One region of the Cupriavidus sp. 05N38 genome, then DNA from elsewhere that is predicted to be linked to it. Evidence: predicted binding sites of a transcription regulator. Region 1 holds the regulator's gene; each other region holds the start of a gene.
The links. Region 1 encodes LexA, which represses DNA repair genes until DNA is damaged. Its sites were predicted from a motif close to ACTGTATNNNNATACAGT; they were not measured.
Positions count from the first base shown of each region.

Region 2: the regulator LexA is predicted to act here: its motif matches at 4,561-4,578, upstream of AC1DK4_RS00345 (CppA family protein).
Region 3: the regulator LexA is predicted to act here: its motif matches at 4,713-4,730, upstream of dinB (DNA polymerase IV).

Region 1 covers NZ_JBFTNF010000113.1:241-7,447, reverse strand. The annotation lists gene AC1DK4_RS39110 (DUF47 domain-containing protein) at 1-191, opposite strand, end outside; gene AC1DK4_RS39105 (replicative DNA helicase) at 415-1,806, opposite strand; gene rplI (50S ribosomal protein L9) at 2,026-2,478, opposite strand; gene rpsR (30S ribosomal protein S18) at 2,510-2,788, opposite strand; gene priB (primosomal replication protein N) at 2,792-3,091, opposite strand; gene rpsF (30S ribosomal protein S6) at 3,187-3,561, opposite strand; gene AC1DK4_RS39080 (asparaginase) at 3,663-4,661, opposite strand; gene lexA (transcriptional repressor LexA) at 4,892-5,548, shown strand; gene AC1DK4_RS39070 (hypothetical protein) at 5,666-5,836, shown strand; tRNA gene AC1DK4_RS39065 (tRNA-His) at 5,973-6,048, shown strand; gene AC1DK4_RS39060 (DUF808 domain-containing protein) at 6,294-7,207, shown strand, end outside.
Region 2 covers NZ_JBFTNF010000001.1:82,254-89,460, reverse strand. The annotation lists gene AC1DK4_RS00375 (YbfB/YjiJ family MFS transporter) at 1-671, opposite strand, end outside; gene AC1DK4_RS00370 (LysR family transcriptional regulator) at 664-1,548, opposite strand; gene AC1DK4_RS00365 (LysR family transcriptional regulator) at 1,730-2,653, opposite strand; gene AC1DK4_RS00360 (carboxymuconolactone decarboxylase family protein) at 2,795-3,586, shown strand; gene AC1DK4_RS00355 (LysR substrate-binding domain-containing protein) at 3,608-3,784, opposite strand; gene AC1DK4_RS00350 (hypothetical protein) at 3,839-4,114, shown strand; gene AC1DK4_RS00345 (CppA family protein) at 4,194-4,523, opposite strand; gene AC1DK4_RS00340 (hypothetical protein) at 4,829-5,170, opposite strand; gene AC1DK4_RS00335 (epoxide hydrolase family protein) at 5,271-6,584, opposite strand; gene AC1DK4_RS00330 (cupin domain-containing protein) at 6,658-7,041, opposite strand.
Region 3 covers NZ_JBFTNF010000029.1:146,341-153,547, forward strand. The annotation lists gene AC1DK4_RS21210 (hypothetical protein) at 1-42, shown strand, start outside; gene AC1DK4_RS21215 (hypothetical protein) at 140-331, opposite strand; gene AC1DK4_RS21220 (hypothetical protein) at 675-1,511, shown strand; gene AC1DK4_RS21225 (hypothetical protein) at 1,612-2,781, opposite strand; gene AC1DK4_RS21230 (hypothetical protein) at 3,181-3,453, shown strand; gene dinB (DNA polymerase IV) at 3,487-4,650, opposite strand; gene AC1DK4_RS21240 (hypothetical protein) at 4,941-5,432, opposite strand; gene AC1DK4_RS21245 (23S rRNA (adenine(2030)-N(6))-methyltransferase RlmJ) at 5,808-6,665, opposite strand; gene mnmC (bifunctional tRNA (5-methylaminomethyl-2-thiouridine)(34)-methyltransferase MnmC2/FAD-dependent 5-carboxymethylaminomethyl-2-thiouridine(34) oxidoreductase MnmC1) at 6,820-7,207, shown strand, end outside.

The DNA of each region.
Region 1 (7,207 bases):
AGGTCGATGGTGTCGTGCGTGATGCGGTCGGCCTTCTTTTCGGTGGCCTGGACGCGGCGCGCGTGTGCCTCGGCATTGGGCAGGTCGTTGACCAGCACTTCCAGCTCGCGGGCGGCGGTCACCGCGCAATCGGCATGCTGGTTGAAGTATTCGAAGAACTTGCCCTCCGTGGGCATGAATCGGCCGAACATGGGTTGTTCCTTGTCACGACGCGTTAGCGCCGCTGGTTGTTGCTGAGTGGGTTGCTGGATCAGCCAGTCGTGCATTGAATGACAGCCGCCTCGCGGCGGCTGTCATCAAAACGCAATATTTTACAGGCATGTGGGGCGAAGCCGCGCCTCTTTGATGTGCGGCGCCGGCGATCCGCCTTCCCGGCGGCGCCGGCTGCCCGGCAAGCCGCGCCGGGCCTGGGCTTCAGTTGTCGTTGTCGAAGAAGGCGGGGCCGCCGCTGAAGTTGTCGAACTTCGTGAACTGGCCCAGGAATGTCAGCCGCACGGTCCCGATCGGGCCGTTACGCTGCTTGCCGATGATGATTTCCGACGTGCCCTTGTCCTGCGAGTCCGGGTTGTAGACCTCGTCGCGGTAGATGAACAGGATCACGTCGGCATCCTGTTCGATAGCGCCGGATTCGCGCAAGTCGGACATCACCGGCCGCTTGTTGGGGCGCTGTTCCAGGCTTCGGTTCAACTGCGACAGCGCAATCACGGGGCAGTTGAGCTCCTTGGCCAGGCCCTTGAGCGAACGCGAGATTTCCGAGATCTCGGTGGCGCGGTTTTCACCGCCGCCCGAGCCCGACATCAGCTGCAGGTAGTCGATGATGATCAGGCCGAGCTGGCCGCACTGGCGCGCCAGCCGGCGTGACCGGGCGCGCAGCTCCATCGAGCTCAGCGCCGGGGTTTCGTCGATGAACAGCTGGGCATCGTTCATGCGCTGGATGGCATGCGTCAGGCGCGGCCAGTCTTCGTCGAGCAGGCGGCCGGTACGCAGGCGGTGCTGGTCCAGCCGGCCCACCGAGCCGAGCATACGCATGGCCAGCTGCGTGCCCGCCATTTCCATGGAGAACACCGCCACCGGCAGGCCCTGCTCCACCGCCACATGCTCGCCGATGTTCAGCGAGAACGCGGTCTTGCCCATCGAGGGCCGGCCCGCAACGATGATCAGGTCGCCGGCCTGCATGCCGCTGGTCATGCGGTCCAGGTCGATAAAGCCGGTCGGTACGCCGGTCACATCGGTGCTGGAATCCCGGTGGTACAGCTCGTCGATGCGCTCCACCACCTGGGTCAGCAGCGGCTGGATCTCCTGGAAGCCCTTCTGCCCGCGCGAGCCTTCCTCGGCGATGGCGAAGACCTTGGATTCGGCCTCATCGAGCAGTTCCCGCACTTCGCGCCCCTTGGGCGCGAACGCGGCGGTGGCGATGTCGTCGGCCACGGTGACCAGCTTGCGCAGCACAGAGCGCTCGCGCACGATCTCCGCATAGCGGCGGATATTGGCTGCGCTGGGCGTGTTCTGCGCCAGCGAATTCAGGTAGGCCAGTCCGCCCACCTCCTCCGCCTTGCCGGCTCCCTGCAACACCTCGTAGACGGTGATGACGTCGGCAGGCTTGGTAGCAGCGATCAGCCGGGAGATGCTCTGGAAGATCATCCGGTGATCGAAGCGATAGAAGTCCGCTTCGGACAGGAAATCGGCGATACGGTCCCAGGCGGCGTTGTCCAGCAACAGGCCACCGAGTACCGATTGCTCGGCCTCGATGGAGTGTGGTGGAACCTTGAGATTATCTAGTTGGGGGTCTGCGACGGGCGCGTTCATGGGGAGGGATTATAACGGTGGCCGGGCCCCCGTCGCAGGAGAAATCGCGGCTGTCAGCCATCGTCCGCGATGAAGTGACGGCGGGACGACCAGCCTGTCGCAATGAAGCCCAAAGCAAAAAAGGCAGGAGCGCTTGGCCCCTGCCTTTTTTGTTGTTGCCAGCAATCGATGCCCGCCGCCAGCCCCTGAGCGGGGCCCGCGGTGGCATCGAATCCGGTCTTAGACGTGCTCGCCCAGGACGGCGATGGTCACATCGACCAGCACGTCCGTGTGCAGCGAAACGCTGACCGGATGATCGCCAACGACCTTCAGCGGGCCGTTCGGCAGGCGCACTTGCGCCTTCTCGATCTTGAAGCCTTGGCCTTCCAGGGCTTCGGCGATGTCGGCGTTGGTGACCGAACCGAACAGGCGGCCGTCCACACCCGACTTCTGGGTGATCTGCACGGTCAGGCCGTTCAGCTTTTCGCCTTCGGCTTGCGCAGCGGCCAGCTTCTCGGCGGCGGCCTTTTCCAGCTCGGCGCGCTTGACTTCGAACTCGCTGATGGCGGTCTGGGTCGCACGGCGGGCCTTCTTGTTCGGGATCAGGAAGTTACGGGCGTAGCCGTCCTTCACGCGAACGATGTCACCCAGGTTGCCCAGGTTGATGACTTTTTCCAGCAGAATGATTTGCATCGTGTTTTCTCCTTGACGGACCTAGGGCCGATCAGTTCTTGTGCAGGTCGGTGTAGGGCATCAGCGCGAGGAAACGCGCGCGCTTGATGGCCGTATCGAGCTGACGCTGATAGTGAGCCTTGGTACCGGTCAGGCGGGCCGGCGTGATCTTGCCGTTGTCGCCGATGAAATCCTTCAGGGTGTCCAGATCCTTGTAGTCGATCTGTTCCACGCCAGCCACGGTGAAGCGGCAGAAGCGCTTGCGCTTGAACAGCGGGTTCTGCTGTTGGAAGCGCTTCTTGTTCTTGTTGTCACGTTTGACGAATGCCATGATTCAATCCTTTTCGAATGCTTTACATCCAGTGATGTGAAAGACGAGAGCCTTGCTGTTGCGGTGCTTGCGAGCGAGGAATCCTTCGCAGTCGAGCATCGCGCCGAGCGGGGTACGCTCGAGCCGTTGCCCAACCTGGCCGATTCCCATGGCGGCGATGGCAAATTCCACCTGCCTGGGCGTTTGCGCCTCGACGGTCTGGCCCGCGTACTGCAAGATGCAGTTGACGACGGGGACGCCTGCCGGGGTGTAGCGCAAGGCATCGCGTTCGGCGAGGGTTGCGCAGAGCCTTAACTGGTTCAACGCTGCCTCCCTTCCCGATGCCTGTACCCATGCCCGCCCGCGCCGCCGCGACGCCTCACGTACTCAGCGTCTGCGGCAACCGCAACGGTCCGCACTTACGCGGCCGGGGCTTCGCTGGTCTGTTGCGCGGCCTTGCGGGCTTCTTCGCGCTGCACTTCCTTCATCATCGGGGACGGTGCGGTTTCGGCCTTCTTGGTCTGAACGATGAGGTGGCGCAGCACCGCGTCGTTGAACTTGAACGCGTGTTCGAGTTCAGCCAGGGTTTCCTTGCCGCATTCGATGTTCAGGCAAACGTAGTGAGCCTTGGCCAGCTTCTGGATCATGTAGGCCATCTGACGGCGGCCCCAGTCTTCCASGCGGTGGATCTGGCCTTCCTGCGACGTGACCAGCGTCTTGTAACGCTCGATCATGGCCGGAACTTGTTCACTCTGGTCCGGATGGACGATAAATACGATTTCGTAATGACGCATTGACGCTCCTTTTGGATAAGCCACCCGGGCGCCATGTCCGGTGCGGCAAGGTTGGATAGCCTTAAAGTATAGCGCGCTTTCGCCTTACTCGGCAAGTCGCTTCAACTCCCCGCGAACAGCGCCTGCAGCGCGACCGGATCGGACGCCAGCGCGGGAGTCCCCGCCAGGGCAAACAGCAGGAGCACGCGTGCCTTATAAGGATTCAGGTTGCCGGCCGCAACGAAAACACCGGACGCCGGCCGCGGCGCCACCGGAATCGCCACATGACCCGCACCGGTGCGCGAACTGCGCACGACCGCCACGCCGGCCGCGGCCGCCTCGGCCAATGCCTCGGCCAGCGACTGGTGGATCGAGCCGTTGCCCGCGGCCGCCACGACAAGACCGTTCACGCCCGCCCCGACCAGCGCGTCGACGACCACCCGGCCCGGCTCCGCATAGCTGGCGAGAATCTCCACCTTGGGCCAGGCCTGCGGCATCGGCATGGCCGCGGCCGGCAACCGCGCCGGGGCGCGCGTGAAGCCCACGAAGTCATCCTGCACATAACCGACCGGCCCGCCCGCTGGCGAAGCGAAGGCGTTCACTGCCGACGTGTGCGCCTTCACAACGTCGCGCGCGGCGTGGATCTCCTGGTTGATGACCAGCAGCACGCCCTTCCCCACCGCCTGCGCGTGGCTGGCCACACGCACGGCGTCGAGCAGGTTCAGCGGCCCGTCGGCCGACAACGAGGTCGAAGGCCGCATGGCCGCGGTCAGCACGATGGGCAGCCCGACGGGACAAGCGAGGTGCAACACCATCGCCGTCTCTTCGAGCGTGTCGGTGCCGTGCGTCACGACAATGCCGGCAACGTCGGGTTGCGCGGACCAGAAGCGGATGCGCTCGACCAGCCTCGACCAGAGCGCGAACGACATGTCCTTGCTATCTACCTGGGCGACCTGCTCGGCCTCGATGCGGGCCACACTGCCGAGCGCCGGCACCGCGCCAAGCAAGGACGCCACCGGCACCGTGGCCGCCTGGTATTTGGCGCTACTGGCCGGATTGGAGGAGGAACCTGCGATGGTGCCGCCGGTGGCGAGCACGACGACGCGACGCAATAGGGACATGGCGGGGGACGTGTTGGAATCCGGATTCAAAAGACACGAAATCAGCGATTTGCGTGCCGCGGATTGTAACTCGCTTACCGCCCCACACTTGCGACCAGCACAACCCGCCTGGCGTGCGACAAAGCGCCTGTCGATGAGCAGCCTCCCAAAATTCCGCTTGCACTTCACTCGATACTGTATAAAATCACAGCATACTGTTTAAACATACAGTGCTTTCACATACGGCGACCATGGCGACCCTGACACCGCGACAGCAGCAGATTTTCGACCTGATTCGCAGCACCCTCCAGCACACCGGCTTCCCGCCCACCCGTGCCGAGATCGCCGCCAAGTTCGGCTTCTCCTCGCCCAACGCCGCAGAAGAACATCTGCGCGCCCTGGCACGAAAAGGCGTGATCGAACTCACGCCTGGCGCGTCGCGCGGCATTCGCCTCAAGGTATGGCGCAGCGACTCGGAACTGCCCGACCAGTTCTCCCTCCCCATGGCCGGCGTGATGCAACTGACGCTGCCGCTGGTCGGGCGTGTCGCCGCAGGTAGCCCAATCCTTGCGGCCGAGCATATCGACCGCCAGTATCAGGTCGATGCCTCGGTATTCGAAGTCCAGCCCGACTACCTCCTTCGCGTCCGCGGCCTGAGCATGCGCGACGCCGGCATCCTCGACGGCGACCTACTCGCCGTCAAACGCGCCAGCGAAGCCGCCAACGGCAAGATCGTCGTAGCCCGCCTCGGCGACGACGTCACTGTCAAACGCCTCAACCGACGGGGCGACACCATCGAACTGATCGCAGAGAACCCCGACTTCGCCAGCATCATCGTTGAGCCCGGCCGCGAAGAGTTCTCGCTCGAAGGCATTGCCGTCGGCCTGATTCGTACCGGCGCCTTCTGACGATTCAACAAGTGCGGCTGGAGCGGGCCTGCCCCGCATCAAGCTGCACCCGTTTGTYCCAACGCCACCCGCGCCGCGGGTGCCGCCAACTGTTGTTGCAAATTACCAGGTGTAGCCATGCTGCCAGCCAACCGCTTCTCCGCCCGCCGCCCCGTCAAGCCCGTCCCGTTCCGCCAGTCCAAGGGCGTGCGTATCTATCAGGGCGCGCAACGCCGCACCATGGTCGGCAGCATGGCAGCCATCTGCCGCATGCTCGAACTGGAAGATCTCCCCAAGCTCTCCGCGTGAAATCGCGTTGCGTATCCCTCGATTCAACGGCGCCCTGGCATCACGAAAAAATTTGAGCGAAGTACTAGCCATCCGCGAATGAAGTTTGTATAATCTTGTTTTTCGTCGATCAGCACTCAGCTGAAAGACTACGACGGTGGCTGTAGCTCAGTTGGTAGAGTCCAGGATTGTGATTCCTGTCGTCGTGGGTTCGAGTCCCATCAGCCACCCCAGAATTGCATTGCAAAAACAGCGAGCTGCGAAGCTCGCTGTTTTTGTTTGTGGGTCTGTTATTTGTCTCAGGCCCGATCGCAAGCCGATTCCGGCGCCCTCTCCCCTCCCCATTTCGTCTACGCACTCGCGTTATTTGCCTGGCTCAACGAGGCAATAGCGGTATTCTGACGACGCCGTATGCTCCATGCGCGCGGCAAATGCGCGACGTATCTGCTTTCTCGCTACCCACCCGGGAGATCTGGATATGGCTGGCTCGAGCCTGCTTCTGCTGATCGACGACATCACTACCATGCTTGACGACGTGGCGGCCTTGAGCAAATTGGCCGCCAAGAAGACCGCGGGCGTGCTCGGCGACGATCTCGCCCTCAATGCCCAGCAGGTCAGCGGTGTCAACGCTGAACGCGAGTTGCCGGTGGTTTGGGCTGTTGCGAAGGGATCCCTGCGCAACAAGGCCATCTTGGTACCATCCGCGCTGGCCATCAGTGCCGTCATCCCGTGGGCGATCGTGCCGCTGCTGATGGCCGGCGGCGCCTTCCTCTGCTACGAGGGTTTCGAAAAGATTGCGCACGGCTTCATGCATCAGGACGGGCAGGAGACAGCAGCAAGCCCGGCGCCGGAGACGGCGGACCCCACCGCTCTCGAAAGGTCGAAGATCCGCGGCGCAGTGCGTACGGATTTCATCTTGTCGGCTGAAATCATCGTCATTTCCCTCGGCACCGTTTCGAGCGCCGCGTTCGGGACGCAGGTTGCCGTGTTGACGGCGATTGCCCTGATCATGACGGTAGGTGTCTATGGCCTGGTGGCCGGCATCGTCAAACTGGACGACGCCGGACTCTATCTGCACCAGCGCTCATCGGCCGCGGCGCGCGCTGCGGGCCGCGGCATCCTGCGCATGGCGCCCTGGCTGATGCGGGCGCTCTCGGTGGCGGGTACCGTGGCGATGTTCCTGGTTGGCGGCGGGATCCTGGTCCACGGATTCCCCGGCGCGCATCATTTGACGGATCTCGTGACCGGCGTTCTGGCGGATGTACCAAGCGTGGGAAGCAGCCTGGAAATGCTCGGACCGCTGCTGCTCAACGCGGTAGCCGGCATGCTGGCCGGTGCGCTGGTCACTGCCACGGTTGCCGTGGCCAGGTTCGGGATGCGGATGTTTCGGCC
Region 2 (7,207 bases), on a different contig from region 1:
CCCGGACCCGCGCCATTGCCGGCGGTGGCTTCGGCCGCGTCGGCCGCTTGCGCCGGTTGTGGCGTCACGGCTTTGCCGAGCTGGCGCCATGCCGGCAGCGACAGCACCGCCGAGCCGGCCGCGAGCACGGCCCACAGCAACGGGCTGTGCCAGCCGGCCAGGTTGCCGGCGGCGATGGCCTCGGCCGACAGCAGGATGCCGGCGCCCACGCCGGCGAACAGCAGCGGCGCGCCACGCGGGTCGCCCACCACCTGGAACAGCCACACCGAGGCGGCGACCAGGGAGATGGCGCTGAGGAATCCGGCAATGAAGCGCACGCCGATGATGAACCACGGCGCGGCGGGGAATGCCAGCGCGAGCAGGCACAAGGCGGTGCCGGCCAGGGCGATGCGGCACAGCATCGGCGTGGCGCGCGGCGAGATGCGGGTCACCGCAAGCGCGCCTGCCAGGTAGCCCGCATAGTTGGCGGAAGCGGCCAGTGAGCCGGCGCTGACGGTGAGCAGGCCGTCGCGCACCATGATCGGGTACATGCCCGTGAAGGCGAAGCGGCCAAAGCCCATGCCGACTGACAGCACCAGCGAGGCGGCCAGCGCCGGCAGCCAGTGCGCGATGGCCATGTGCGAGGCAGCGCCGCCGGGCTGCGCGAGGCGCTCCGGTTGTGCCTTAGCCATGCTGGAGCTCGCGCAGGAAGGCGGCATATGCCGAGGTCATGAAGCCCGAGCGGCGTACCAGGAAGGTATGCGCCGTGCGCACCGGCACGGCCTGCAGCGCGGCGGTGTCCGGATGCAGCGCGAGCAGGGAGCGGGGCACGATGGCGACGGCCGAGCCCGCCGTCACGCACGCCAGGATGGCATGGTAGGAGGACAGTTCCAGCATGTTGAGCACCGGGCGCGGGCCGTCCGAGCTGGCCAGCCAGTCCTCGATGCACATGCGGTAGGTACAGCCGCGCGAGAAAGTGGCCAGGCTGCGCAGCGTGAGGTCCTGCGGCGAGCGTACCGGCGGATGGCTCGGCGGCAGCACCAGCACAAGCTCTTCGGAGAAGAGAAAGCTCCCCTCCAGGCCCGGACCCAGCGCGTCCATGTCCAGCGCTTCGGGGGCGCCGTCGCCGGGATGCGCCACCACGGCGCAGTCGATACGATGCGCAAGCAGGGCGTCGATCAGCGCCTGCGTGGTGCCGGTCTGGATCTCGATGCGCACGTCCGGCCACTTGCCGTGGTAGCGCGCCAGCGGACGCGGCAACCGGGCGGCCGCCGAGCTTTCCATGGCACCCACCCGCAGCGTCCCGGACGGCAGGTCGGCGCGCATCGACTGGCGGGCTTCCTCTGCCAGCGCCAGCAGGCGCTCGGTGTAGCCGAGAAAGCGCTGGCCCTCGGGGGTCAGCGTCATGCGTTTGCTGTCGCGCAGGAACAGGGCCACGCCGAGTTCCTCCTCGAGTTGCTTCACGCGCGTGGTGACGTTGGACTGCACGCGGTCCAGGGCCTTGGCGGCACGGGTGACGCTTTCTTCGAGCGCCACCGCCCTGAAGATTTCCAGTTCGGCGAGGTCCACGGGCAAATCCTTCGATGCAGAACGGACCGGAGTTCGTTCTTAAAAAGAGAATGTATCGTTGTTAACTATCATCTATGGGGATAAATAAGTCAAGAAAACCCTGCCATGCGCGGGGAATGCGCACGGGAATGCGCACGGGTGGCCGCCTGCAAGGCCGTGCAGGACGCGCGGGACCGGGCGCTCAGCGCCGCCGGGATTTCGGGCCCGGGCCGGGGCGATAGCGTGCGCGCAGGGTTTGCAGCAGCAGCGGCAGGGCCGGCGCCGGGTTTCCGGGGGCCAGGGCCAGCGCCACGCCGATGCGCAGCACGGCGGCTTCCTTGAGCGGTTTGTAGATCACGCCCACCCGCGCCATGGCCTGCAGCGAGGCTGGCACCAGCGCCACGCCCTGGCCGTCGGCGATCAGCCCGAGCAGCACATGATGGTCGGACGGCTCGGGCAGGCGGGGTGGCGCGTAGCCGAGCGTGCGGAACAAGGCTTCGTAGTGGTCGAAGTAGGCCGGGTTGAAGCGCCGCTGGAACCAGAACAGCGGATCGGACTGCAGTTCCAGGATGGAAATGCGCTTGCGTCGGGCCAGGCGGTGCGTGGCCGGCAGCGCGGCCACCAGCGGGTCGTCGAACAGATGCTCGACCTCCAGTTCGCCGGTGGCCGAGGGCAGGCCGATCAGCGCGGCGTCGAGCGCGCCGCGCCGCAGGTCGGCGATGGATTGCTGCGAGATCTGCCGCTTCTGCACCAGCCGCACGTCGGGTGCCCGCGCCTGCAGTGCCGGCGCCAGCCACGTGAACAGGGCGGCGTCCACCACGGTGGTGATGCCAAGGCGCAGGCCGCCGACGCGCCTGGCGCGCTTGCGGGCACGGGCGAGCAGGGCGTCGGCGCTGGCCAGCAGCTCGCGCGCCTCGGGCAACAGCTGGCTGCCGGCCGGGGTGAGCGACACGCCATTGCGGTCGCGCTCGAACAGGCGCGCGCCGATGGTTTCCTCGAGCGCCTGGATCTGCCGGGTCAGCGGCGGCTGCGTGATCGACAGGCGCTCGGCCGCGCGGCGAAAGCTCAGTTCGTCGGCCACGGCCACGAAGTAGTTGAGTTGCCAGAGTTCCAGGCGGGGCTGCATGGGCTTCGCGATCCTTGCTTGCTGATACGCGCAAGGTATCACGCCGAAGGCATTGGCGGCATGCGAGGGCGCTCGCTAAGCTTGCCTCACCGACTCACCGACTCACCGACTCACCGACTTACCGGACCAAGGAAACAGCCAATGACCCCGCAGACCATGGCACTCGGCCGCGCGCAGCTTGCCGCCATCGAAAACACCACCGACGCTTCAATCCTCGCTGCGCTCGGCGACATCGCCCCCGATCTCGCCAGCCTTGCCATCGGCTTTGTCTACGGCGAGATCTATCCGCGCGACGGGTTGACGCTGCCGCAGCGGCAACTGGTCACCGTGGCCGCGCTGGCCGCCATGGGCGGGCTCGAACCGCAACTGAAGTTCCACCTGGCGGGCGCACTGAACGCGGGCTGCACGCCGGCCGAGCTGGTCGAGTCCATGATCCACCTGGTGGTCTACGCAGGCTTCCCGGTGGCGCTCAACGGCATGGCCGTGCTGAGGACGGTCTTTGCCGCCGCGGGTATCGGCGTGGCGGCATCTGCATCGCCGCAGCCGGTGAGCGCCTCGCGCTACCAGGCCGGGCTTGAACGCCTGCGCGAGATCGACGGCGAGGCCGGCGAGCGCGTGATCGCCTCGCTGCAGGAAATCGCCCCCGACCTGGGCCGCTTCATCATCGAGTTCGGCTTCGGCGACATCTACGCACGCTCCGGGCTGGACTTGGTTTGCCGCGAGATGATCACGGTGGCCGCGCTGGCGGCGATGGGCTCGGCCACGCCGCAGCTCAAGGTCCATATGCACGGCCTGCTGAACGTGGGCGGCACGCAGGCGCAGATGGTGGAGGCCATCATCCAGGTCGCGGCCTATGCAGGGTTTCCGCGCGCCATCAACGCGGCGCTGGCGGCGAAGGACGTCCTGGCCGAACGCGCGCTGGCACGGCACTGACCGCGCGCGCGGGCTGGCTGCTCAGGCCTGCGGCAGGCGGGGTTCGGCGTCGAACAGCCGCGCCACCCAGTCGATAAAGACGCGCACCTTGGCCGTCAGGTGCCGGTTGCGCGGGTACATGACGAACAGCGGCAGCGTGCCGGCGTTCCACTCGGGCAGCACCGGCACCAGTCGCCCGCTGGCCAGGTGTTCGCGCACAGGCCGGTCCGTGGCACTGACGGATCCATCGAAACCAATACGCCGAGGTACAAGATGAAAACCCCACGCAAGAAAATGCTCGCCATGGCATCCGCCGTGCTGCTTGCCGCGCTCACGCTGCCGGCGCTCGCCGCGCAACAGCCGGCGTTCGATAGCTTCAGCCAGGGCGCCCGCAAGCCTGACGCCTTCTCCGACGGCGCGCGCCAGCGCGACGCGTACCAGGACGGTGCGCACCAGGGTACCGACGCCGGCGCAATCGCCATGATGAACCGCGACGTGTTCACCGATGGCACACGCGATGTGCGTGCCACGGACCGCATGGCGAGTTGATGCTCTTGTGCGGAGGGCGCAGGGCGGTGGGCGCTGCTGCCCACCGTTGCTGGCGTTGCGGGCGTTGATGCCAGGCAGCCTAGAGCCGACGGCCCTCGTGCTGTGGATTTCCCGGATTCCCCGGAACTTGCGCATGGCGCTGTGCCGGCGCCGGCCGCGCGAGAAGCTGGCGGATCGAGGCAAGGTAGCGGTCCCCGACCTCACGGGTGGCGCGGCCAGCCTGGTTGCGCAGTGCGCGTCGGCTCGGTGGCGTGACCTTCAGGCTGCGGCAGATTGTCGAAAGATAGGGCTTGCGGTCACCGGCCAGGCGTTGGGCGGCTGCCTGCAGGGCCGCGTCGCCAATCCGTTCCCGCAGCCATGCCAGGACCTGGCGATCATATTCATTCTGTACCCGGACCAGATGTTCCATGCTGGGCTCCCCGCGAATACTGTTCATCCATACAGTAACTGTAAATATATACAGTATTCGGGGATTTTCAAGGAACGGTTCGATGGAAAGCCGGCTGGCTGGTCCGGTTGTGATTGACCAGCCGCTACCGGCGAACTGCTGTCGCCCCCCTGCAAGCCGTGGAATTCGAGGTGAACGTGCCGTGCGGCACGTTCGAAACAGGACCGCCAGATGTCACTTCCGGGGGGGCAGGCGTCGTGGCAGGCGAGGCTGGCCAGCCGAATCGCAAGCAGCCTGCGCGGCCGATGCAGCCCAGGCGTAGCTGCTCACCCGCGGCGTACCGCGGTCACCTTTCCCCCCTTGACGTCCAGCGTGCGGCGCTGCGGGTTGTAGTCCATGGTTGCGGGCATATGCTGGCCTTCCCGGTCACCAAACCGCCAGGCGCAGCCCTGGAGCAGGGTGACGGCGTCTGCCTCGGCCTTGCCGATCAGGGCATCATCGCCAACCTTGTCTGCCTGGCAGCCTTCCGGCGTGCCGCGGCCGCCTTGCGGGCCCGGGTTCGGCACCGGGGTCGCTGTCTGGGCGGCACATCCCGCCACGAGTGCCGCGCATACGAGCGCGCCCGAAAACGCGGCATTCCGGATCCTTGGTCCTTGCTTTTCTGGCATGCGATATTCCGTCCATGTGCGATGGATTCAATCTATACCAGATGTTCCATGACGGGCTCTCGCGCATACCGCGCATTCCTACACTAGCCGCACGCCGCGCTCAGCGCAGCGGCCGGAACGCGGCACGCACCTCGGTGCTGAACAGGACCGGCTCTTCCCAGGCCGCGAAGTGGCCGCCCTTGTCCACCTGGTTGTAGTAGATGAGGTTGCGGTAGGCGCGTGCGGCCCAGTTCTTCGGCGGCCTGTAGACCTCCCCGGGGAAGATCGTCACCGCCGCCGGGATCGAGATGCTGGCTACATTGGGGCTACTGGCGTTGGTTTCCCAGTAGATCCGCGCGCTTGCGGGGCCTGTGTTGGTCAGCCAGTAGAGTGTGATGTCGTCGAGCATCTCGTCGCGGGTGAGCGAGCGCTCCGGTTCGCCGCGGGTGAACACCCAATCAGCGATCTTGTCGTAGATCCACGCCGCCAGTCCCACCGGCGAATCGGCCAGGGCGTATGCCATGGTTTGGGGGCGCGTCCCCATGATCGCGGCGTATCCAAAGCCCTTGCCAAGGAACTCCCTGGCTTGGTCAAACACCGCCTTTTCTTCGGCGGTGAGGATCGCCGGTGCCGGATCGCCATTCTTCAGCGCCTTCGCGACGTCCGGCGGGAGAGTCGTCGCGCGCTCGACCCTGTTGACGTGGATGCCGAGCAGACCCTCGGGAGCTTGACGGCCCATGGCATCGCAAATGATGGCACCCCAGTCGCCGCCTTGCGCGACGTAGCGCGTATATCCAAGGCGCTTCATGAGGACGTCCCACGCGCGGGCGACGCGGTCCGGGTTCCAGCCGGTGCCCGTGGGCTTGCCTGAAAAGCCGAAGCCTGGAATGGACGGAATCACAAGATGGAAGGCATCCTCGGCGGCCCCGCCGTGCGCCGTGGGATCGGTCAGCGGGCCGATGACTTTCAGCAGCTCGAAGACCGAACCGGGCCAGCCGTGGGTCATGATGAGTGGCAATGCTTGCGGATGACGGGAGCGCACGTGGATGAAATGAATGTCCAGGCCGTCGATATTCGTCAGGAACTGCGGCAAGGCGTTGAGTTTCGCCTCTGCCTTTCGCCAGTCGTAGCTCGTCCCCCAGTACTGCACGAGTGCCTGGAGCTTTACGAGCTGCACTCCCTGGGAGCGGTCACTCACCGTTTCAGGGTCAGGCCAACGCGTCGCGGCGAGCCTGCGGTGAAGGTCGGTGAGCGCTGCTTGCGGAACATGAACGCGAAAGGGGCGGATGGCATCTGCCGCATAGCGCTGCCCCGCGTCGGGCTGGACGGCAGCCATGACGGGGCGGAACATCGCAAGGGCTGCCGTTGCCGCTCCGCTCAGGAGCAGGGCTCGGCGCGACAGGACGGGAGCCCTGGTTGATTCCTGTGTGCTCATCTTGCACCTCATGTGCCGTGGTTTCCTGGATCAAGGTCGTATCAAGGAGCGACAAAGCGCGACAAGGAGCGACTCACTTGACCGGCACGACCAGCGGAGCCCCTTTTTTAACGATATACGTTGCCAGCTCCGACGCCTTGCCGCCGCCGACATTTTTCGCCGAGTGCGCCGTTCCGGCCGGAATGAACAAGGCCTCGCCGGCCTTGAGCGTGACCGGCGCCTTGTCGCCGAGCTGATACTCCAGCGTGCCTTCGAGGACATAGGCAATCTCTTCGCCCGGATGCGCGTGCTTGGGTGCGAACGCGTCACGGTCGAAGTCGACCCGCACCTGGACGGCCTCGCGCCCGGGCACGCTCAGATCCTGCTGCAGGAGATCGGTGCGGTGGATTCCCGCTTGCTGCGCCTGCGCCGCCTGCATCGTCAATCCGCTGCCGAGAACAAGTAACGCTGCCGCCATGATTCGAGTCGATTTCATTTGGTGTCCCTTCGTCGTTGAGGCCAGAGGAGACGCCATTTCAGCAGCGGCACGTATCGGCGATGTATCGGCCGGAGGGGATTGTTGTAACCCAGTGTCCGCGCGGCGGTGGTGGATACACGAGGGTACAGGGCGGACCCGCGCCGAA
Region 3 (7,207 bases), on a different contig from region 1:
GTTGCGAACGGACTCGTTCTGATCTTTATCCTCGCCAGGTGACCGGTGCGCCAGTGCTGCGCTTACCTGGGTTGACCCGGCCTGGCCCTGAACGGAAACGCCGCCATGCCAAGAAAGCAGGGTGGCGCCCCCGGGAGCATCAACCGGCGACAGTCACTCCGCATTTCCCGGCAATCGCGATCAGCGCGGGAATGTCCGGGGCTCCCGCGGGGATATCCTTGTCGATCGCCGCAAAGAGTTGAGCGGCATTGCCGGTATGGCTGGTTTCTCCCACCACATCGAGCGGGCGCGCGTACGTGTCCGGGGTCACCGCAAATGGTCGTGGCGTCATGGATTCTGGCTCCCTGGAATCGGCTTCAGTCGTGAACTCAGCGTAGTGGGTGGAATCAGGAGAGTCTAGCGGCAGAGGTCGGCAGAGGTCGGCAGAGGTCGGCAGAGGTGGCCATCGCCGGCGGCGGCCTGCCGCGGAACTCCGCAGTCATCGGGGATCCTCGTCAGCATGGTCGCGATCACGCTCGTGGCCGTTCAGGACTGCATTTTGTCCGAGCGCGCACCGGGATATGTGTGGTATCGCACTCCGCATTCGCGAGGCGCGGTAGCAGAATACAGGGCTGATCCGCATAGGATCCCGGCGCCGAATTCTCTAATTCCATGAGAAGACGATGAAAAGGCTCATGAGCCATCTGGCCGCCCTCATTGCCTTGGGGCTTTTCTTCGCCTTCAGTGCGCAGGCGTCGGATATCGCCTGCAAGACGTCGCTGCGCGCGGCTTCCGTCCATTGCGAGGATGCGATGGCGGGCGGCCAGAACTGCCTGAAGCGGGCGAACAAGCGTCCGCATGCCGAGAACCTGATCTGCGACTACGCGTTGCTCAATATCGGGTATGAGCGCATTTACGCCAGCCAGCTTCGGATGTTGCGTGCGGGTCTTATCCGCAAGGCAGACATCACTGCCTGGCGCAAGACCCGGGATGCATGTGGTTCGGTGAAATGCCTTGACGAGCTTTTCGCCGGCTGGCAACAGCATGCTGCCCAGAAGAAGGCAGCACGAGATACCGTCCAGCCGAAAAAGCCGCTTGCCGCGTCTGCGGGTGACACGCCGGAGGATAAGGCGGCGCGAGGCAGGCCGAGACGCGGTGAGGCGAAGTGGTCGATGACATCGACGCGGGAACCGAGCGCGCCTCCACAACGGATCTACACGCAGACCAGTGCGCAACCGCCCGTGCTGGCCCCCATGTCCGGTGCACCTTCAGAGGCTGAGCCAAGGTGGATCAAGGCGCCTCTCGCGCAAGAGCGGACTGCCTACCGCGTGGGATCGCTTGGCGGGTTGGCATGGCTAGGGATCCTCGGCGTGGGTTCGGCCTGCTTGTTCACGCGCAGGCTGGGCCAGCGGTTCCCGGGCGTGCCGGACATTTACCGACGGATCCGCAGCATGCCTGTGACCACGCTCATCCTGAGCGGCCTGCTGGTGGTGAACGCATTGTTCATGGTCCTCATGCTATTCGAGGAATAGGCCTGCGAGCTGGGGAGGCTTGCTCGCGACGGGCCGTCTCTGGCCTCTTCCTGCCTGACGAACTGGCGGTCGGTCAATCAATGAATCCAACCCCGCGCCATCATCGGTTCATACCGTCGGCATTCGTTCGCCTGACGAAATCAAGACCGACAAGCGCCATCCCCGTCATGACGCATCCGCTCAGCAGGGAAAATGCCGCTATCGCCAGCGTCCCGTGCCCGGCGCGACGCTCGGGCACGGTTGGCCCCGAGGCGAAGTGCGTATTGACGAGGTGCTTCGTTCGGAGTTCCTCTGCGATCAGGCCGATGTCGTTGAAGACTTCCCGGATGTCGTCGTCTTTCAGATCGGCGCCGTCGAACATGTTTTTCTGCAGCGCAAGGTAGACGGCGAGCATGGCCTTGCCCGAGTTGGCAGGGTCCCTCGATGCCTCCGCGCGAGCGAAGAATGCTTCGCGCAGCGTATTCTGGGCGGCTTCCCGCTCAAGCGAATCGATCGCCGTGCGAAGATCGACGATAAGGGATTCGGTTCCGACAAGCTGCGCCACCGGCGACAGATATTTCGAGCTTCCGGCATCGGATGACAGCAGTTGCCTGGATTCGAGCTTCGATGCGCCGGGGTACCTGCCGGCTATGATCTTCAGGGACTTCATCCGCGCGGTTTCCTGGCGGAGTTCGAGCCGTTTCGAAATGAGCTGGTTGTCGATTCTCTGCTTCTTGGCCTTGAACTCGGCGGCCTTCGTGTGCACGATCTCCGTCAGTTCCTGGCGCAGCATGGTGTCCTTGAGGAAGTCTCCCAGGATTCTTACCCTTGCTGTCGCTTGCGCAGGCGATGGCGCGGCAAAGGAGATGGCGAAGCCAAGGATATCCATGTCGATGGGCGTCTTGCTGTTGTTGAGATATCCCAGTTCCGCTTTTGAATAAGGCAGCACGGGTGTCACGTGCTTGCGGAGAAAACTCTCCTGCAAGGCATTTGCCAGATATTGCCCGTTGGCGTCACCTCCCAGTTGTTCGTGGCCGAGAAAGCGGCGTAGCGCGCCTTTGTCCGCGAATGCGGAGCGCTGGGTGTTGTACTCCGTCAGTTTTCGACTTGCCCTGAGGAAGCCTTCGCTCCTGTAATTTTCGCTGGCGGCGAACAGGATGGAGAACGAGATGCCTGAGACGACGGGCACAAAGATAAGCAGCCACATCCAGTGTTTGCGCAGCCAGTGCCCCGTGGCGATGAAGGAAAAGGGTGTCGCTGATGAAGTTTCCGACGATTTTATTTCCAGCATGGAGTCTCTGCGAAACAGCCGATTGGTATGTGCCAGCCATGGAGGCCGGCAAGTCAGAATCCATCGCGGCAGTGATTCGATGGTGCGGAAACATCCCAAGATGAAATGGAAACTTCTCCATTTTCCGAGTACTTGCCGAGTACTTGCCGAGTACTTGCCGGTCGGACAGTCGGAGGAAATCGCTCATCGGCGACCCGGGCCGGCAGGCCGTCCCGGCTGTCCAGCCAATCCGCCCGGGATCCCCGCATCGCCTGGCGGCAGGAACGGCAGTTGTCCGGCACACCAGCGCGCCTGAAGCGCGGCCATGTGGCCCGGGGCGCGGGCACCCCGGGCAGGCATCGGCGCGAACTCGCACGCAATGGGCGCATACTTGGCATCGCGCGAGTCGTGGGGGATGTCATGGGAAAGCTCTTCGAAGCATTGCCGGCGGACGAGCGCGCAGACTTCGAGGCCGCTTGCAGGAAGCATGGCCGGACCCGCGAAGAATTCACGGTCGTCCTTGATGAGGAGGCCCCTCCCCGGGATGCGGTGGGTCCCATTCCCCGCAAGGTGGCGGTCCAGGCCAACCTGACCGGCGCTCGCCAGTCCTATCCCGCGGCAAGCGGCACGTCCTGGACTGCCGAGTTCGAGCGGGACCTCGCCCGGGGCTTTTTCTGGGAAACCTACGACTAGGTACGGGTACGCACCGCCGCCATCGTCCCCAGCCTATTCGCCATCCCCGAACGGCAACTCGCCCTGCACCGGGAGCACGGCAAGATCTTCCCCGCCGGCCATCGTCAAGGTGCTGACGCGCACGCCCAGCAGCCGGATCCTCCGGTCCAGCGCGACACGCTTCACGCATTCCGTCGCCGCCCGCCGCAGCAATACGGCGTCGGCCGTCGGCGCGGGCATGCTCAGGTCGCGGGTCACGGTCTGGAAGTCGTCGTAGCGCAGCTTTACCCCGATCGTGCGGCCGACGTACCCCTTGCGGCGGAGGTCCTCGGCCAGGCGCTGGCACAGGGCGGTAAAGATTTCGGAGAGGGCCTGGCGGTCCTGGCGGGGGTGGAGGTCGCGTTCGAAGGTGGTTTCGCGGCTCATGGACTTCGGTTCGGAGCTGACCACGACGGGACGGTCGTCCTGGCCCTGGGCGATTTCCGCCAGCCAGGCTGAGTAGCTGCGGCCGAAGTGGCTTTGCAGCAGCCCAAGGTCGGCGCTGGCGAGGTCGCCGACGGTGGCGATGCCGAGCGCGGCGAGCTTTTCGGTCGCCTTGGGGCCAATGCCGTTGACCTTGCGCACGGGCAGCGGCCAGATGCGACGGGGGATGTCGTCGGCGCCGAGCAGGGTGAGGCCGTCAGGCTTGTCCAGTTCGGAGCCGATCTTGGCCAGGAGCTTGTTGGGGGCGATGCAGATCGAGCAGCTTAACTGGGTGGCTTCACGTACGGCTTGCTTGATGCGCGCGCCGAGATCGGCCGGTTCACCGGCGACTTCGCTGAGATCAATGTAGATTTCGTCGATGCCGCGGTCTTCGATCTGGTCGGTGAAGGTGTGGACGGCGGCCTTGAAGAGGCGGGAGTAGTGCCGGTAGGAGTCGAAGTCGGTGGGCAGCAGGATGGCGTCGGGCGCGAGTTGGGCGGCTTTCATCATGCCCATGGCCGAGAAGACGCCGAGCGCGCGTGCTTCATAGGTGGAGGTGGTGACGACGCCGCGGCCGGCGTAGTCGCGCAGGCGGGCGAAGCGCCGGCTGCCGTCCGGCAGGATTTCGGGCACGGCGTTGCGTCCGCCGCCGATCACCACGGGCATGCCGCGCAGCTCCGGGTACCGCAGGAGTTCGACGGAAGCGTAGAACGCGTCCATGTCCAGGTGGGCGATGCGGCGAGTTGCGGAAGGCATTGTCGGCTGGCAGGGATTGGCGACGCCTCCATCCGGCCATGCCGGGGCGGGGTGTCGCGATAACTGTATGCATATACAGTATATCGAACTCTGCGCCGGGCATCGATGCCGCCGGCGAACGCGCTTTCATTTTGCCTGCAAGCGCAATGCGACGATTCTCAAGACGGTGCGCGCCACCCGCGCGGACATCGGCCGGGCCGGCGGTCGGTTGTCACAAGCGGCCAGCGGCAGCCGGCGCGCGGCTCGCCACCGCCCGCTGACAGCGGTCCGAGGCTGCGCCGGAGCGGCGCTTACCGCAGCAGGAATCCGATATCGTCGACGCTGATCTGCGCTGCCGGCACGCCCCGGCGTTGCTGGAACAGCATGTGCTGCAGCACCTGGCGGCGCTGCGCGGCGAAGACCGCCAGGTCGATGGGCGACCCGGCGCGCGCGTAGTGTTCGATCAGGAGCTTGTAGGCGCGGTGTCGCATGCGCAGGGCCTCGCCGTCGGCGCGGAGCTTGCTGGTGTCTTCCGGCGCGGGGCGCTCGACATTGCGCAGCGCTTCGAGCGCATGGGCGTGCAGGTCGCGATAGCGATCGAGTTCGGCCTGGGTGGTGCGCAGGCGTTCGCGCAGGTCCCGTACCTTGCGCTGCAATTTCAGTGTCATGCCGACACCGTGCTCGATCAGCGCGACGGTTTCCAGTGCATGGCTGGCGGCGGCGATGGTGTTCTTCCAGATACCCCGGTCGGACGTGTCGGCGTCCGTTGCCCAGCCATCGCGGGCTCCGCTCAATGTCTTCATATGACCCCTTTGACCCTTGTATCGATTTCCGGCGGCCGGTCCTGTGGTTTCCGGTCCTGTCCGTGCGCATGGTGGCCGCGCTGACCTGGCGGCCTGCCATGCCGATGCAACCTCGTGCGCTTGGGTGCATCTGAGCCGGCAGCCTTGCGTCGAGGTTTTGGGGAAAGATCGTACGGTTTTACCCCGTCCGGGCCAAGTAGAAGATGCTTAGATCTGGTCTTCCCGGCGCCTATGTCGCGTAATGTCTACGGGCCTTGGCGCGGCTGCCCTTGTCATGGTGCTGACACCGGCACAGTGCGGGCGGGGAGGGGGTCAGGCTCCGCCGCCATGCCGTTGGGGTCACACGGGCGCAGGAGGCAATGGCGGGACGGTGGCTCAGCTTTCCTGGGCTTCGAGCGTGAAGCGGGCGCCGGCGTCCTGGCCCAGCAGCGTGACCAGGGTGGGCATGGCTGCTTCCAGGTTTTCCTTGAGGCGCCACGGCGGGTTGACGATAAACATGCCGCTGCCGTGCAGGCCCAGGCCGCCCGCGACCGGCTGCTTCACGGTGAGGGAGACATGCAGCCAGCTCTTGAGCGGCAGTTTTTTCAGCTGCACCGGCAACTGCACCGATTCGCGGCGTTGCACTTCGGGGTACCAGACCGCATAGATGCCGGTGGCAAAGCGCTGCAGGCCATCCTGTACGGTCCGCACCACGCGGGCGTAGTCCTGCTTGTCTTCGTAGGAGGGGTCGATCAGCACCACGGCGCGGCGCGGCGCAGGGGGCAGGATGGCATTGATGCCGGTGAAGCCGTCGCCGTCGTACAGCATGACGCGGCGGCCGGCGCCCCGGAAGTTGTCGCGCAGCACCTGGATCTCCGTGCTGTGCATCTCGAACAGGCGCAGGCGGTCGGCCTCGCGCAGCATCTGCCAGGCAAGCCAGGGCGAGCCGGGGTAGTGCCGCAGGTTGCCGTCGGGATTGAGGGTGCGCACCTGTTCCAGGTAGTCCTCGAGTAGCGTGGGCATGGGCCGCTTGGCGGCGGCGGCCTGCCACAGGCGGGCGATGCCCGTTTCAAACTCGCCCTTTTTCTGCGCGTAGGCATGGTCCAGCGCATACAGGCCGGCGCCGGCATGCGTGTCGATGTACCAGAACGGCTTGTCCTTCTGGGTCATCTGCTCCAGCAACTGGACCACGATGGCATGTTTGAGGACATCGGCGTGGTTGCCGGCGTGGAAGGCGTGACGGTAGCTGAACATGAGAAGGGGGGAAGGCGGGAATGTGGCGTGCGGCTGCCGGCCGGCGGCGCAGGGCGCTATGCTACCATCGCCCGCGTCCGGTGCCGCCTGCCTGCCCTGGCGGTACTCCCGGGATCCTCGCTTCTCCTTCCCATTGCCGACGTCCCTTCGTTTCATGTCCCGCGCCTTAGATCCCGCCGAGCCCGTCTTTTCCGATACCGGCCCGCCTTATTCGGCGCGCTATGGCGATGTCTATCACAGCGACGAGGGCGGGCTCGCACAGGCCCGCCACGTATTCCTCGCCGGAAACCATCTGCCGCAGGCCTGGGATGGCCGCGATCAGTTCGTGATCCTGGAGACGGGCTTCGGCCTGGGCCTGAATTTCCTGGCCACGTGGCAGGCCTGGCGTGCCGATCCACAGCGCTGCGGGCGGCTGCATTTCGTTTCGATCGAGAAGCATCCGTTTACGCGCGAAGGCCTGGCTGCCGTGCACGAGAAGATGCCCGGCGCCGACGAACTGGGTCCGCTGGCTGCGCAGTTGCGCCAGGCCTGGCCGCTCGCGC